Pseudosulfitobacter pseudonitzschiae: one gene and its partner. Each later gene encodes a partner of the first gene's protein in a complex. Links are inferred from orthologs where the notes say so. Each region holds a gene or a part of one and is shown on either strand. Other genes may lie near its edges.

What was found.
Region 2: the proteins of SULPSESMR1_RS14735 (region 1) and tldD are in contact, whole or in part, in a solved structure (PDB 5NJ9), measured with the Escherichia coli proteins. The link is inferred for Pseudosulfitobacter pseudonitzschiae from one-to-one orthologs.

The regions. Positions count from the first base shown.
Region 1 is NZ_CP022415.1:2,985,954-2,993,179, forward strand. What follows is about bases 2,050-4,963. They hold SULPSESMR1_RS14735 (TldD/PmbA family protein), read left to right. Parts: upstream 2,050-2,790; coding sequence 2,791-4,137; downstream 4,138-4,963. Other genes in these bases: SULPSESMR1_RS14725 (cytochrome b/b6 domain-containing protein), read right to left, coding at 2,050-2,229; SULPSESMR1_RS14730 (PepSY domain-containing protein), read right to left, coding at 2,232-2,486; SULPSESMR1_RS14740 (inositol monophosphatase family protein), read left to right, coding at 4,124-4,912. Outside these bases: SULPSESMR1_RS14715 (DUF2125 domain-containing protein), read left to right, coding at 1-929; SULPSESMR1_RS14720 (helix-turn-helix transcriptional regulator), read right to left, coding at 1,118-1,666; more of SULPSESMR1_RS14725, read right to left, coding at 1,663-2,049; SULPSESMR1_RS14745 (DUF4170 domain-containing protein), read left to right, coding at 4,978-5,220; SULPSESMR1_RS14750 (3-deoxy-D-manno-octulosonic acid transferase), read left to right, coding at 5,230-6,447; lpxK (tetraacyldisaccharide 4'-kinase), read left to right, coding at 6,447-7,226.
Region 2 is NZ_CP022415.1:2,202,220-2,209,435, reverse strand. Bases 2,171-5,074 are described here. They hold tldD (metalloprotease TldD), read right to left. Parts: upstream 4,382-5,074; coding sequence 2,960-4,381; downstream 2,171-2,959. Other genes in these bases: coxB (cytochrome c oxidase subunit II), read left to right, coding at 4,555-5,074; dprA (DNA-processing protein DprA), read right to left, coding at 2,171-2,851. Outside these bases: topA (type I DNA topoisomerase), read right to left, coding at 1-1,580; more of dprA, read right to left, coding at 1,691-2,170; more of coxB, read left to right, coding at 5,075-5,448; cyoE (heme o synthase), read left to right, coding at 5,512-6,459; SULPSESMR1_RS10700 (cytochrome C oxidase assembly protein), read left to right, coding at 6,450-6,611; SULPSESMR1_RS10695 (cytochrome c oxidase assembly protein), read left to right, coding at 6,608-7,189; SULPSESMR1_RS10690 (cytochrome c oxidase subunit 3), read left to right, coding at 7,200-7,216. UniProt on the Escherichia coli protein: Metalloprotease involved in CcdA degradation. Suppresses the inhibitory activity of the carbon storage regulator (CsrA).

The DNA of each region.
Region 1 (7,226 bases):
TGGCCTTTGCCAGCCCCGACGATGATGGCTCGGCCACGATCACTGGCGGCGTCGACACGCTTGCCTTTACCGGCGGTGGCAACATTCCATCCATCGACGATCCGTCAGACGTAAATGCGATGATCGAGGCCGGTTTCGGTTTTGAGGGCACATTCACCGCTGGTCAGGGCAAATCGGACATTGCATTCGACGGCCCCGATGGCGGGGGCACGCTGAACTCGTCGTCGCTCGGCGGCGCTTTATCGGTGGCGATGACAAGTGACGGGCTGTCCTATTCCGGTTCACAATCCGGTGTGGTGCTCAAGGCGCTTATGACGCAAATGCCGATCCCGATTGACCTGAACATGGAGAATATGGCCTTTGGCCTGTTGTTTCCCGTGCAGAAGTCGGATGAGGAACAGGACTTTGGCCTGAAGCTGGCCTTTGAAGGGTTCACAATGTCGGAGGCTCTGTGGGGCATGTTCGACCCGCAAGCTCAGTTGCCGCGTGATCCTGCCACCATCGCGCTTGATCTGGTGGGCAAGGCGACACTGATGGTCAACTTCCTTGACCCCAAAGAAGCGGCTGCGATGGAAACCTCGGGCGAGGCCCCCGGCGAGTTGAACGCGCTTGAGATCAAGGACGTGACCGTCGAGGCCGTCGGTGCATCGCTGAATGGCTCCGGGGCGTTCACCTTTGACAACAGCGATACAGAAACTTTTGACGGAATGCCCAAGCCGACCGGCGGCGCTGACCTGACATTGGTCGGCGGCAACAGTCTGATCGACAAGCTGGTGGCAATGGGCCTGCTGCCCGAAGAGCAGGCACAGGGCGCACGGATGATGATGGGCCTGTTTGCCGTCCCCGGCGACGCACCGGACACGCTGAACTCAAAGATCGAGATCAACGAAGCAGGTCATGTTCTGGCCAACGGTCAGCGCCTGAAATAAGCGTCTGGATAATCTGCTAGAAGGGGCGGCGCACAGGTGCCGCCCCTTTTTGTTTGCCATTGAGAATGCCCCAGTGGCAATCCGGCAAAGCTATTCGATGTTTGGTCACCCAAGGGCGGACGCACGCTTAGTCCTTGCGAATGGGTCACGCGCGGCGTGCATCTGCGCTGATACAGTCCGAGTTTGCGTTATACCTGCGGCTGCGGTGTCTCTTGCGGCACGGTCTCGCCAAACTCGCCCGACATCAACTCGTCCAGAAACAGGCTGACGAACTGGCTACGGCCATGGGTGCCGGATTTGGCATAGATGCGCGTGACCTGCGCCCGAACAGTGCCCGCTGCCGTGTGGCGGACCTGTGCTATTTCGTCGTTGTCCAGACCCTTGCAGATCATGATCGCGATGTCGCGTTCGGCGGCGGTCAGGTTCCAGTCCTCAAAAAAGCCGTCCATGACACCCGCCATCTGGCCCTGTGCCACCCTCAGGCCCGCGTCCATATCGCTCATCCGGTTCAACAGTCGACGCAACTCGACCATTAGGAACACGACCCCAACCAGCAGGACAAGTGCTGCCAGACTTTCAAGGGTCAGATGCAAGTCATCCAGATGCACCCCTTCGCGCATGTCTTGCAGCACATCAACGATGAAGAAAACCGCACAGAGCGCTTGCAGGATGATAACCCCTGCAAGCACTGTGGCGCGTCGTTCCTTTGCCTTGGCAGGCCGCAAGGGTCGCTTCATTCTACCGAGGTTCCCTTGGGAATACGTTTGCGTCCTGTTATCATGGCACGCACCAGATTGACACCGGATCGCCATGTGTCAAAGACAACGCCAGCCACATGCAGTGCAACCGATAGCATCAGCCAGTTGAACGCCAGTTCATGCACTTCCTCGACCCATTCAAGACCGAAAAACTTCGGTGTCGTCATCATGTATCCGGTCACACCAAGGGCAATCACGGTCAGCCACAGATTATAGACCATCAATGCACCCAACGGGTTGTGCGACAGATGCACGGTCCGGTCTCGGGCACGCAAATAGCGCAGAGCCCGCATCGGACTGGGTGGAAAAACCGCAAACCGCGCGTGTTGTGGCCCGATGATGGCCCAGATGGTGCGTATGCCAACCAGCCCCAGCGCTACATAGCCAACCCATTGATGCAAGGCACCATCGTCGTCGGTAAAAGCACCGTTCAGCAGGATCATCAGGGCCAGCGACCAGTGGATCAAACGCACCAGCGGATCCCAGACGACCACTTCGCGGGCGCCTTCGCGCCCGCTTGCAGATTCAGACACAACCGACATGATCAGTTCTTCATTTCAAGTTTGGTGATACCGCCGGTTACCGGGTTCACATAGACTTCGCCCATTTTGCCGTCTTTGACGAAATAGACTTCGATGTTGCCATCCTCCATCTCGGTCTTGCGCACCTCATAGCCCATGTCGGTCAGGGTGGTTTTCACCTCGTCCATCGAGTTGCCCAATATGGTATCGGCGGTCAGGTCGGCAGCAAAGGCAGGGGCGGCAAAGGCCAGAAGGGTAATCAGAGCAAATTTACGCATGGTATCCTCATTTTCAGTTTGATGCGGACGGCAACGGGTGCTGTCGTCTTACCCTCACTTGTGGCGATTGCCCTGCCAAAGCTATTGGCAGCGCGCTTATCCGGCGCATATAAGCCCCTGCTTACAGCGGAAAACCGCACCCTCTCGGTCACATCGCGTGCGCCTTTCGACTGCGATGACAGCGGATGCCCGCAGCGCAGGCAAAGGCCGCCTTGGCACCCTCTTTTTCCGGCGCAACAGGGTCGCCCCCTTGTGCGCAGCGGGCACGAAGGCTACCTGATGCCCAATTCAGCCGGAGATTTTGATGACCCGTTCCCTTGATGCACTGACCGACCAATTGCTCAAAGCCGCCGCAAAAGCGGGTGCCGACGCGGCAGATGCAATGGCGGTCCAAGGCACCTCGGTGTCGGTCGACGTGCGGGCAGGCGCGCTGGAACATGCAGAGCGGTCCGAAGGTGTAGACATCGGCCTGCGGGTCTTTGTCGGGCAGCGCACCGCAAATGTGTCGGCCTCGGACATATCTGATCGGACAATCTCCGAAATGGCAGCGCGCGCCGTGGCGATGGCACGCGAAGCACCTCAGGATGCCTATGCAGGTCTCGCTGATCCCGACCAATTGGTACAGGATTGGGACATTGATGTACTGGAACTGAACGATCCCACCCCCGAACCCGACGCCGCAACACTCGAAGACAACGCCCGCCGCGCCGAAGCAGCGGCGCTGGCGCAGGACCGTGTTAGCCAGGTGTCGCAAACCTCGGCGGCGTATGGAGCGCGGCAGGTGCATGTCGCGGCCAGCAACGGCTTTTCCGGCGGCTATGCCCGCACCGATCGCGGCATCAGCTGTGTCGCTATCGCAGGCACCGGCGCTGGGATGGAGCGGGACCATTCGGGCGACGGGCGCATTTTTCAGGCCGACCTGCGCAGCCCTGAAGAGATTGGCCGCGAGGCCGCAGAGCGCGCCATCGCCCGCCTGAACCCCCGCAAGCCACGCACCGGCACCTATCCGGTGCTGTTCGACGAACGTGTGTCCTCTACTCTGATCGGCCACCTGCTGTCGGCGGTAAACGGCGCTGTGATTGCACGCGGGTCATCGTGGTTGCTGGGTGCCTTGGGCGAAAGTATCCTGCCAGATGACCTGTCCCTGATCGAAGATCCGCACCGCCCCCGCTGCTCCGGCTCGCGTCCCTTTGACGCCGAGGGGCTGCCCACCGCCCGCCGCGCCATCGTAGACGACGGCGTGCTGACAGGCTGGACGCTGGATCTGGCGAACGGGCGCAAGCTGGATATGCCATCAACGGGCAACGCGGCGCGCGGCACCTCGTCCGGTCCGTCGCCCAGCATCTGGAACGTGGCCCTGACCCAAGGCAACGCCAGCCGCGCCGACCTGATCCGCGACATGGGCACCGGCCTGTTGGTCACCTCGATGATCGGCTCGACGATCAATCCCAACACCGGCGACTATTCACGCGGGGCGGCGGGCCACTGGGTCGAAAACGGCGAGATTACCCACGCTGTGAACGAATGCACCATCGCAGGCAACCTGCGCGACATGCTACGTGCCATCGTGCCTGCCAATGATGCACGCACGCACCTCAGCCGAGTGGTGCCGTCCCTGCTGGTGCCGGGAATGACCCTTGCCGGCAGCTGACCTTCCCCTTTTGATCGACGCGGCGCGCAGGGCGGGCCGTATCGCCACCAGCTTTACCGGCCCTGCTGCACAGCGGTGGGACAAAGCCGGCGGTGCGGGTCCGGTGACCGAGGCGGATCTGGCCGTCAACGATATGCTGACCGACGTCTTGCGCACCGCCCGCCCTGACTATGGCTGGTTGTCCGAAGAAACCGAAGACACAGCGGCACGGCTGGACACAGATACCGTATTTATCATCGACCCCATCGACGGCACCCGCAGCTTTGTAGAAGGCAGCAAGACGTGGGCGCACAGCATCGCCGTGGCCCAAGGCGGGCAGATTACCGCCGCCGCCGTCTATCTACCGATGCTGGACAAGTTTTATACCGCAGCCTTGGGCCAAGGTGCTGCGCTGAACGGTGTCCCGCTGACTGTCTCGGCCCCCCGCCAGATGCGGGATTGCTCGGTTTTGGTAACCAAACCCGCCCTGCAACCACACCACTGGCGCAGTGGCGTACCGCCTGCGCTGAAACCCGGACACCGCCCGTCGCTGGCCTACCGGTTAGCACTGGTAGCCGAGGGGCGCTTTGACGGCATGCTGACCCTGCGCGACAGCTGGGAATGGGATATTGCCGCCGGTGCGCTGATCGTGACCGAGGCGGGCGGGACCATCACCGACCGCGCAGGCTTGGCCCTGAAATTCAACAACCCGCACCCAACGCTGAACGGCATCATCGCGGCAACGCCCTTGGTTCACGAAGGGCTGCACACCGCGTTACAGCCAGCATCAGCTTGACCCCGCCACACAGCCTTGCGCACACTGCGCCCTGACAGACATCCGCCGACCAAAGGACCAATCCCATGACCCAACGCCTGCACCTCGTCTTTGGAGGCGAGCTTGTGACACCGTCCGAGAACGTGTTTAAAAATGTCGATGATCTGCATATCGTCGGCATCTTTCCCAACTATGCCGCCGCATATGACGCATGGAAGCACGAGGCCCAACGCACTGTCGACAACGCGCACATGCGCTATTACATCGCCCACCTGCACCGCCTGCGCGACGAAAAGAACGCTGCAGCCGCGACCGAAGAACTGGGCTGATCCGTCCCTATGGCCCGTTCGCTGGGATTTGCAGCCTACAGGGCGCTGACCCGTCGCGGTCCGGTGCCGAAGCTGACGAACTATGCGCCACGTCCCGAAGGCGAGTTGGTGTGGCTGCACGCAGCCGAACCGGGCAAAACGGCCCATGTCCGCGATCTGGCACGCCGTCTGATCGCGGCGCGTTTCGGGCTGACGGTGCTGTTGACCGGCCTGACCGAACCTGCCCCAGTCGATGTTCCCGACCTGCTGACCGTAGCGCTGCCACCGGAGCATCCTACCGCTACGGCTGCCTTTGTCGCGCATTGGAAGCCAGACGCAGTGCTGTGGATCTGGGGCGCACTGCAACCCAATCTGGTCGAGGCTGCAGCGGCCTCGGGCTGTCCGATGTTTCTGGTCGATGCCGGTGCCGATGGATTTGACACCCGTCGCGACCGCTGGCTGACCGAAGTGCCACGGCAACTGCTGGCGCAATTCGACAACGTATTGGCCCGCAGCGATGCCGCCGAAGCGCGGATGAAGCAACTGGGCGTTCCGGCGTCCAAGATTGACCGCACCGCGCCGCTGGTGCCCGGCGGACAAGCCTTGCCTGCATTGCAACAGGACGTGGACGAACTGTCGCAATCGCTGTCAGGGCGACCCGTGTGGTTTGCCGCCGGTGTTACCGCGGCCGAAGTCTCTGCTGTGCTGACCGCCCACCGCCGCGCCCAACGCCTGTCACACCGGTTGTTGCTGATCCTGAACCCGCAAGACGCCGCCGCCGACACGGTCGCCACCAACCTGTGCGCGATGGACGCATTGCGGATGGTGCGCTGGTCGGATGGCACCTATCCTGACGACAACACCGCCGTGGTGCTGGCCGATTTGCCCGACGAAACCGGCCTGTGGTTTCGCGTGGCACCGGTTTCGTTCCTTGGCGGGTCACTGGAAACGGGTCAGGGCGGACAAGATCCCTTTGCCGCTGCGGCCTTGGGGTCGGCGGTGCTGTATGGGCCCAGCGTTGGCAAACATCTGGACGCCTATCGCAGACTGGCCAACGCGGGTGCGGCGCGTATCGTCAACGATGCAGAAAGCCTTGGCGCGGCTGTGACATGGCTGATTGCGCCGGATCAGGCCGCCAAGATGGCGATGGCAGGGTGGGACGTGGTGACCGAAGGGGCCGACACGATGGAACGTATCATCGCTTTGGTCCAGAGTGGCCTTAATGCCCGACAGGATGGACCAAACTGATGCGCGCCCCCGAATTCTGGAACACGACCCCAGACCGACCCACATGGCAGGCGCGCGTGCTGGCCCCGCTTGGGCAGCTTTATGCCCGCGCAACGGCACGCAGGCTGGCCAGTGGCACGCCCCTGCGTCTGGACATTCCGGTGGTCTGCGTCGGCAACATCAACGCAGGCGGCACAGGCAAGACCCCGACGGTGATCGCGGTGGCCGAAAAGCTGCGCGATCTTTATCACACGCCCCACATCGTCACGCGCGGCTATGGCGGATCACTGGCAGGACCCGTGCGTGTCGACCCTGCCCGACACACTGCGAAACAGGTGGGCGACGAACCGCTGCTGCTGGCCGCCTTTGCCGAAGTCTGGGTTGCCCGCGACCGCGCCGCAGGAGGCCGCGCCGCGCAAGAGGCTGGAGCCACTGTTGTGATCATGGACGACGGGTTGCAAAACCCAGATCTGGCCAAGGACATCAGCATCGTCGTGGTCGACGCGGCCACGGGGTTCGGTAATGGTCGCTGTCTGCCAGCGGGGCCGCTGCGCGAACCTGTCGGGGCAGGTCTGGCACGTGCCGACATTCTGCTAAGCATTGGCAACCCGGGGGATCAGACCGCGTTCCAACCGGCCACCACCCTGCCCCATGTGCGTGCTGAACTGAAACCGCTGCAAACCGGCATGGATTGGTCCGACACGCCTGTCTTCGCCTTTGCGGGTATTGGCCGCCCGCAAAAGTTCTTTGACACGCTGCGCGATCTTGGGGCCACCATCGTTCACGCCGAACCGCTGGGC
Region 2 (7,216 bases), 780 kb from region 1 along the record:
GTGAAATCGTAACCCACATATTTGCGGAAATAGTTTTCAAGAAACGCAATCACCAGCCGCCCCTTGTCCTCGGGGATCAGCCGGTTCTTGTCCTTGCGGACATATTCGCGGTCCTGAATCGTGGTGACGATGCTGGCATAGGTCGAGGGGCGACCGATCCCCAGTTCTTCCATGCGTTTGACCAGCGTCGCCTCGGTGTAGCGGGGCGGGGGCTGGGTAAAATGTTGCTCGGGTGTAACGGCACGTTTGTCCATCTTGTCGCCCTCGCCGATCTGCGGCAGACGCTTGTCGTCATCATCCGTCACATCGTCGTCGCGGCCTTCTTCATAAACCTTGAGGAAACCGTCAAACAGCACGACCTGACCGGTGGCCCGCAGCATAACCTGACCATCCTGACTGCCCACATCCACGGTTGTACGCTCCAGTCGCGCGCTTTCCATCTGGCAGGCCAACGTGCGTTTCCAGATCAGATCATACAGTTTGCGTTGGTCGCCATCGCTGATTTTCAGCGCGTCGACGTCCTGCGTCATCTCGGTCGGGCGGATACATTCGTGCGCTTCTTGCGCATTTTTCGCTTTGTTCTTGTATACACGCGGAGTGCCGGGAACGTATTCGGCGCCATAGCGGTCCTTGATCGCATCGCGGGCCATCTGCACAGCTTCGGGGGCCATGTCGATGCCGTCGGTCCGCATATAGGTAATATAACCAGCTTCATATAAACGCTGCGCCGCACTCATGGTCTGGCGTGCGCCCATGCCAAATTTGCGGCTGGCTTCCTGTTGCAGAGTCGATGTCATGAACGGGGCCGACGGGTTGCGGTTGGCGGGCTTGGCCTCGACCGATTGCACCTTCAGATCACGGCTGGAAATGGCCTGAACGGCCATCTCGGCCTGTGTGCCGTTCTCAAGGTCGTACCGTTCCAGTTTTTTGCCGGCCAATGTGGTCAGCCGCGCTTCGAATTCCTGCCCGCGCGGTGTGGCCAGCAGCGCCTTGACTGTCCAATATTCGCGGGCGCGGAATGCTTCAATCTCCATCTCGCGTTCGGTGATCAGACGCAGGCAGACCGATTGCACGCGCCCCGCTGATTTCGCACCGGGCAGTTTGCGCCACAGCACCGGCGACAGGTTAAAGCCCACCAGATAGTCCAGCGCGCGGCGGGCCAGATAGGCTTCGACCAGCGGCATATCGACCTGACGGGGGTTTTTCATCGCCTCGGTAACGGCGGTTTTGGTGATCGCGTTGAACACCACACGCGAAACCGGCGTGCTTTTGGTGATCGACTTGCGTTTGGTCAGCGCCTCTTGCAGGTGCCAGCTGATCGCCTCGCCTTCGCGATCGGGGTCAGTTGCAAGGATCAACTCGTTGTCGTTTTTTAGGGCGTCGGCGATGGCTTTGACATGCTTTTTACTGTCGCTGCCAATCTCCCAAAGCATCTCGAAATCGTGCTCGGTGTCGACGGATCCGTCTTTTGGAGGCAAATCCCTCACGTGGCCGTAAGAGGCAAGAACGGTGTAGTTGTCACCCAAATATTTGTTAATTGTCTTGGCCTTGGCCGGAGATTCGACGACGACGACTGGCATGTATGATGCACCTCGGGGACAGTAAAACTTGGGCGTCTATGGCGGCGCTAGATGTGGGGTGCAAGCATTGAATGTCAACATGCCATCGCTTGGGGGCCGTTTGACGGGTCTCAATTGGGCCGGGTCAGCAGACCACCGGCCCCCCGTTCGATCTGTCCGTCCAACTCTAGTTCCAGCAGAACTGGGGCCACATCCGACGGTGTGGCGGCGATGTCGCGGATCAACTGGTCTTCGGCCACAGGGGCTGGGCCAAGACGGTTCAGGATCTGACTGTGCAGGGTGGCTGTTTCGCGCAAAGTGCGCCGGTCGTGCGCCGGTTGCGGTGGCGGTGTGTGGGGCAGGTCCATCGGCAAGACGGGCGCGCGCGGAACCATCGGCGTCAGTGCTTCGATCACATCTGCGGCATTGCGGATCAATGTGGCACCGTCACGGATCAGCAAATTGCACCCAGACGCGCGCGCATCCATTGGACTGCCGGGCACGGCCAGCACCTCGCGGCCCTGATCCAGCGCATCACGTGCGGTAATCAGACTGCCTGACTTGGCGGCGGCCTCGACGATGATGGTCGCACGGCCCAGCCCCGACACGATCCGGTTGCGCGGGGGGAAATGCCGCGCAACCGGTTGCAGGCCCATCGGCTGTTCCGACAGCCGCAGCCCGTGCTGTGGGATCGCCAGCGCCAGTTCGGTGTTTTCTGCCGGATACATCATATCCACACCGCCCGCCTGAACGGCCACGGTGCCAGTGTCCAGCGTGGCTGTGTGCGCCGCAGCATCGATGCCCCGCGCAAGGCCGGAGACAATCACATACCCCTCAGCCGCCAGATCGCGGGCCAGTGATTTTGCCATCCTTGTCCCAAGGCTCGATGCGTTCCGTGCGCCGACAATCGAAATCATCGGGCGCTGCAACACCGATAAATCACCGATGGCCCACAAAAACGGGGGCGCATCGGACAGATCGCGCAGCGCCGCTGGATATTGTGGCGCAGAGCGAGAGATAAGTATTGCCCCGGCCGTCCGGCCGGCTTTCAGCTCGGCCTCGATGACGGCAACGGGGCAAGGGGTGTAGTTTTCCACACCAGCCGCGCGTGCCAGTTCCGGCAACGCATCCAGCGCATTTTGCGCCGTGCCGTGTTCGATCAGCAATCTGTTAAAAGTCGAGATGCCAACCCGGCGGGATCGCAACAGGCGGAGACGGATAAACCAATCGTCTTCCGGGGTGGGTGGGAGTGGGGGGTGATTGGAAGAAGGATATGATCCTCGCTCAGTCATCCGTGTCTCCGCCTGTTGCTAAGACCGTTATGTGGGTTCGAGGTTAACAACCTGTGAAAGAATCAGCCATCTTTCGACAAAAACACGCGAATGATTTTGCAGCCGTGCTTAACTACCGCTGCCACCCACGGTCAGCCCGCCGATCAGCAGTGTCGGCTGACCCACGCCCACGGGCACCCACTGGCCTGCCTTGCCGCAGTTGCCCATGCCCGGATCCAGTGCCGGATCATTGCCGATGGCGCGGATCTGTTGCAACGCCGTGGCACCGTCCCCAATCAGCGTCGCGCCTTTGACCGGTGCACCGACCACACCGTTTTGTACGCGATAGGCCTCGGTGCACGAAAACACGAACTTGCCGTTGGTGATGTCCACCTGACCACCGCCAAACCCAACCGCATAGATTCCGTCCTTCAGGTCGGTCACGATGTCGCCCGGAGTCACGTTTCCGCCCAGCATATAGGTGTTGGTCATACGTGGCATCGGCGTGTGCGCATAGCTTTCGCGCCGCCCATTGCCGGTGGGTGCCACGCCCATCAGCCGTGCGTTCTGCCGGTCTTGCATAAAGCCCACCAGAACGCCGTCCTCGATCAGTACATTGCGCGCGCTGGGCGTGCCCTCGTCGTCCACGGTGATCGACCCGCGCCGGTCGGGAATGGTACCGTCGTCTAGAACGGTCACGCCCGGGGCTGCAATGCGCTGCCCCATCAACCCGGCAAAGGCGGATGATCCCTTGCGGTTGAAATCGCCCTCAAGCCCGTGCCCGATCGCTTCGTGCAGCAAGATGCCGGGCCAGCCGGGGCCAAGCACCACGTCCATAACGCCCGCAGGGGCAGGGACCGCGTCCAGATTGACCACGGCCACCCGCAGCGCCTCGCGGGCCTTGGTCTGCCAGTCGGCAGGATCCAGAAAACCATCAAGGCCCACACGCCCGCCACCACCTGCAGTGCCTGATTCGCGCCTTCCGTTCTGTTCGACGATCACCGACACGTTCACCCGCGTCATCGGGCGAATATCGCGCACCGATCCACCCTCGGGTCGCAAAATTTCGACCTCTTGCAACGAGGCGGCAATCGTTGCCGAAACCTGTACCACCCGTTTATCCAAGGCACGTGCAAATGCGTCGATCTCGCGCAATGTGTCCAGCTTGACAGGGAATGCGGCGCCCGCAATCGGGTCTTCATCTGTATACAGACGCGTGTTCGTGGCTTGTGGTGCATCGGCCCAAGTACCGCCACCATCGCCCACAGCCAGACGCGCAGTGTCCGACGCGCGTTTCAACGCGGCGACGGAAAGCTCGGTAGAATGGGCGTATCCGGCCACTTCGCCGCGCACCGCACGCAGGCCAAACCCCTCTGACGCATCGTAACTGGCGGTTTTCAGGCGGCCATCGTCAAACACCAGTGCCTCGGACCGGCGGCGTTCCAGAAAAAGTTCGCCGTCGTCGGCCCCGTCTGTGGCCGCACGCAGCACCTTTAGTGCTTCGTCACGGTCCAGCAGGGTGTCAAACGGGGCGAATGGGGCATCGGTCATTGGGGGTTGATCCTGCTTTTTTGTTGTGAGGGCGTCTCTTTGACGCGGTAAGAATGGCTTTATCTTGTAGTTAGAATATGATTGTAAGCGCGGGTAATACAACGGGAGGCGAAAGCGCAGTGTGCTTTGTCCTTTCCCCGCGCCCAACAGCGATCACAAGATCAGGACGATACATGACCAAGCTTTTCCCGATTAAAGGCCTTGTTTCCGGCCTCTTTGCCGCCACCGCCGCACTGCCAGCGATGGCGCAAGACAACCTTGAAATCATTGGCGCGCCGCGCGATGGTGCGATGGGCTTTCAGCCTGCCGCGACCGAACTGGCGCGTGATTTGCAGTGGCTTGACGGCATGCTGCTGGTTATTATCACGGCGATTTCACTTTTTGTCATCGCCCTGCTGGCGTGGGTTGGCTACCGCTATAACGCGCGCCGCCACCCCGAACCCGCAAGCTTTACCCACAACTCGCCCATCGAAATTGCGTGGACCATCATCCCGATCGTGATTCTGGTGCTGATCGGTGCGTTCTCGCTGCCGATTCTGTTCAAACAGCAGATCATCCCCGATGCCGACATCACCATCAAAGTGACCGGCTACCAGTGGTACTGGGATTATGCCTATGTGGACGAAGGGTTTGAATTCTCCAGCTATATGATCGGCGCTCCGGCGACAGGAGGTCAGAACATGATGACCCCCGAGGTTGAACAGCAACTGGTCGACGCTGGCTATTCCAAGGACGAGTTCCTGCTGGCCACAGACAACGCCGTTGTTGTGCCCGTTGGTAAAACCATCGTGATGCAGGTGACCGGTGCAGACGTCATTCACTCGTGGGCGATGCCGGCATTCGGCGTCAAACAGGATGGCGTGCCCGGACGTCTGGCGGAACTGTGGTTCACCGCCGAAAGTGAAGGCATCTACTTTGGTCAGTGTTCGGAACTGTGCGGCATCAATCACGCCTACATGCCCATCACCGTCAAGGTTGTCTCGGAAGAGGCCTATGCCGCATGGCTGGCAACAGCGCGCGAAGAATTTGCAGGCTTGCCACAAAGCTTTCAAGTCGCGTCCAACTAAACAAAGCGGGCGGAGGCATTTTTCTCCGCCTGTTCCCGATTTCACATGATGCGTGAGACACCAATGACTGACATCAGCAGCCAGCCACAGGTCTTTGAGGCCGAAGCGTCTTTTGGCGACTATTTCGCGTTGATGAAGCCGCGCGTCATGCAGCTTGTGGTGTTCACCGCTTTGGTGGGCATGTTGGCGGCACCGACGGGTGTGAACCCTGTGGTTGGTTTTGCGTCGATCCTATTCATCGCAATCGGGGCAGGGGCCTCGGGGGCGCTGAACATGTGGTGGGATGCCGACATTGACCACATCATGAAACGCACTGCCAACCGCCCGATCCCTGCGGGCAAGGTCGAGCCGGGCGAGGCGCTGAGCATTGGCGTGGCGCTGTCGGGCCTGTCTGTGATGATGCTGGCACTGTCGGCTAATTTTCTGGCGGCGGGCCTGCTGGCCTTTACCATCTTCTTTTATGCTGTCGTCTATTCGATGTGGCTGAAGCGCTCTACACCGCAGAATATCGTGATCGGTGGCGCGGCGGGTGCCTTTCCGCCTGTGATCGGCTGGGTCGTGGCCACGGGCACCATGTCGGTCGAGGCATGGCTGATGTTCGCGCTGATCTTCGTCTGGACGCCGCCGCATTTCTGGGCGTTGGCGCTGTTCATGAAGTCGGATTATGACGACGCAGGCGTGCCGATGCTGACCGTGACGCACGGGCGCAAATCGACCCGCAAACATATTCTGGCCTATACTGTCCTTCTGGCAGTTTTGGCAGTGGGCACCGCGTTCACCTCGATTGGCGGTCTGATCTATCTGACCACCGCAGTGATCCTCAATGCCCTGTTCCTCAAAGGTGCCTTTGCAATCTGGCTCCGTGACGAGGCACAAGCAGAAGCCGACAGTTACGCTGTAGAAAAGTCGTTCTTCAAGCTGTCGTTGCTGTATCTGTTTCTGCACTTCGGTGCGATTATGGCCGAGGCGCTGCTGCGCAGTTCGGGACTGGGAGGCTGGGGATGGCTTTGAAAGCTGAACACGAAATTCACGGCCGCCGTCGTGGCCGCAATTTGGGCGTCGGCCTGTTGCTGGCGGGGTTTGTGGTGCTGGTTCTGGCGCTGACGGTTGCCAAAGTCACCAGCGGTGATTTCGAAGTGCCACGCGGGGAGACGCTGAAATGAAGCGGTTGCAAGGGCCACAGCGCACGGTTGTCCAACTGGTCGGCGTCGTGCTGGTCATGGGCGCCTTGTCGTGGGCTTCGGTGCCGTTTTACGACTGGTTCTGCCGTGTGACAGGCTTTGGTGGCACACCGGGCCGCGCCGCCGAGGGCGTCGACCACGTCCTCGACCGCGAGATTACGGTCCGCTTTGACGCTTCTGTTGACAGCAAAATGCCGTGGCAGTTCAAACCGGTCCAAACCAAGATGACATTGCGCATCGGTGAAACCGGACTGGCCTTTTTCGAGGCATATAACCCCACCGACCACCCCATCGCCGGATCGGCCAGCTATAACGTCGCGCCCTATTCGGCTGGCGGCTATTTCAACAAGATCCAGTGTTTCTGCTTTGAGGAACAGGTTCTGGCACCAGGGGAGCGCGTGCAAATGCCCGTAACTTTCTTTGTGGACCCCGAAATTGTCGATGACCGCGATGCAAAATACGTGCATACGATCACGCTGAGCTATACATTCTACGAAATCGATCTGCCCGAGGGCTATGCCGCCCTTGACGCAGAGAGCAACGATACCAACCTGAACTGAGGGACTGAACATGGCCCATGCCAAGAA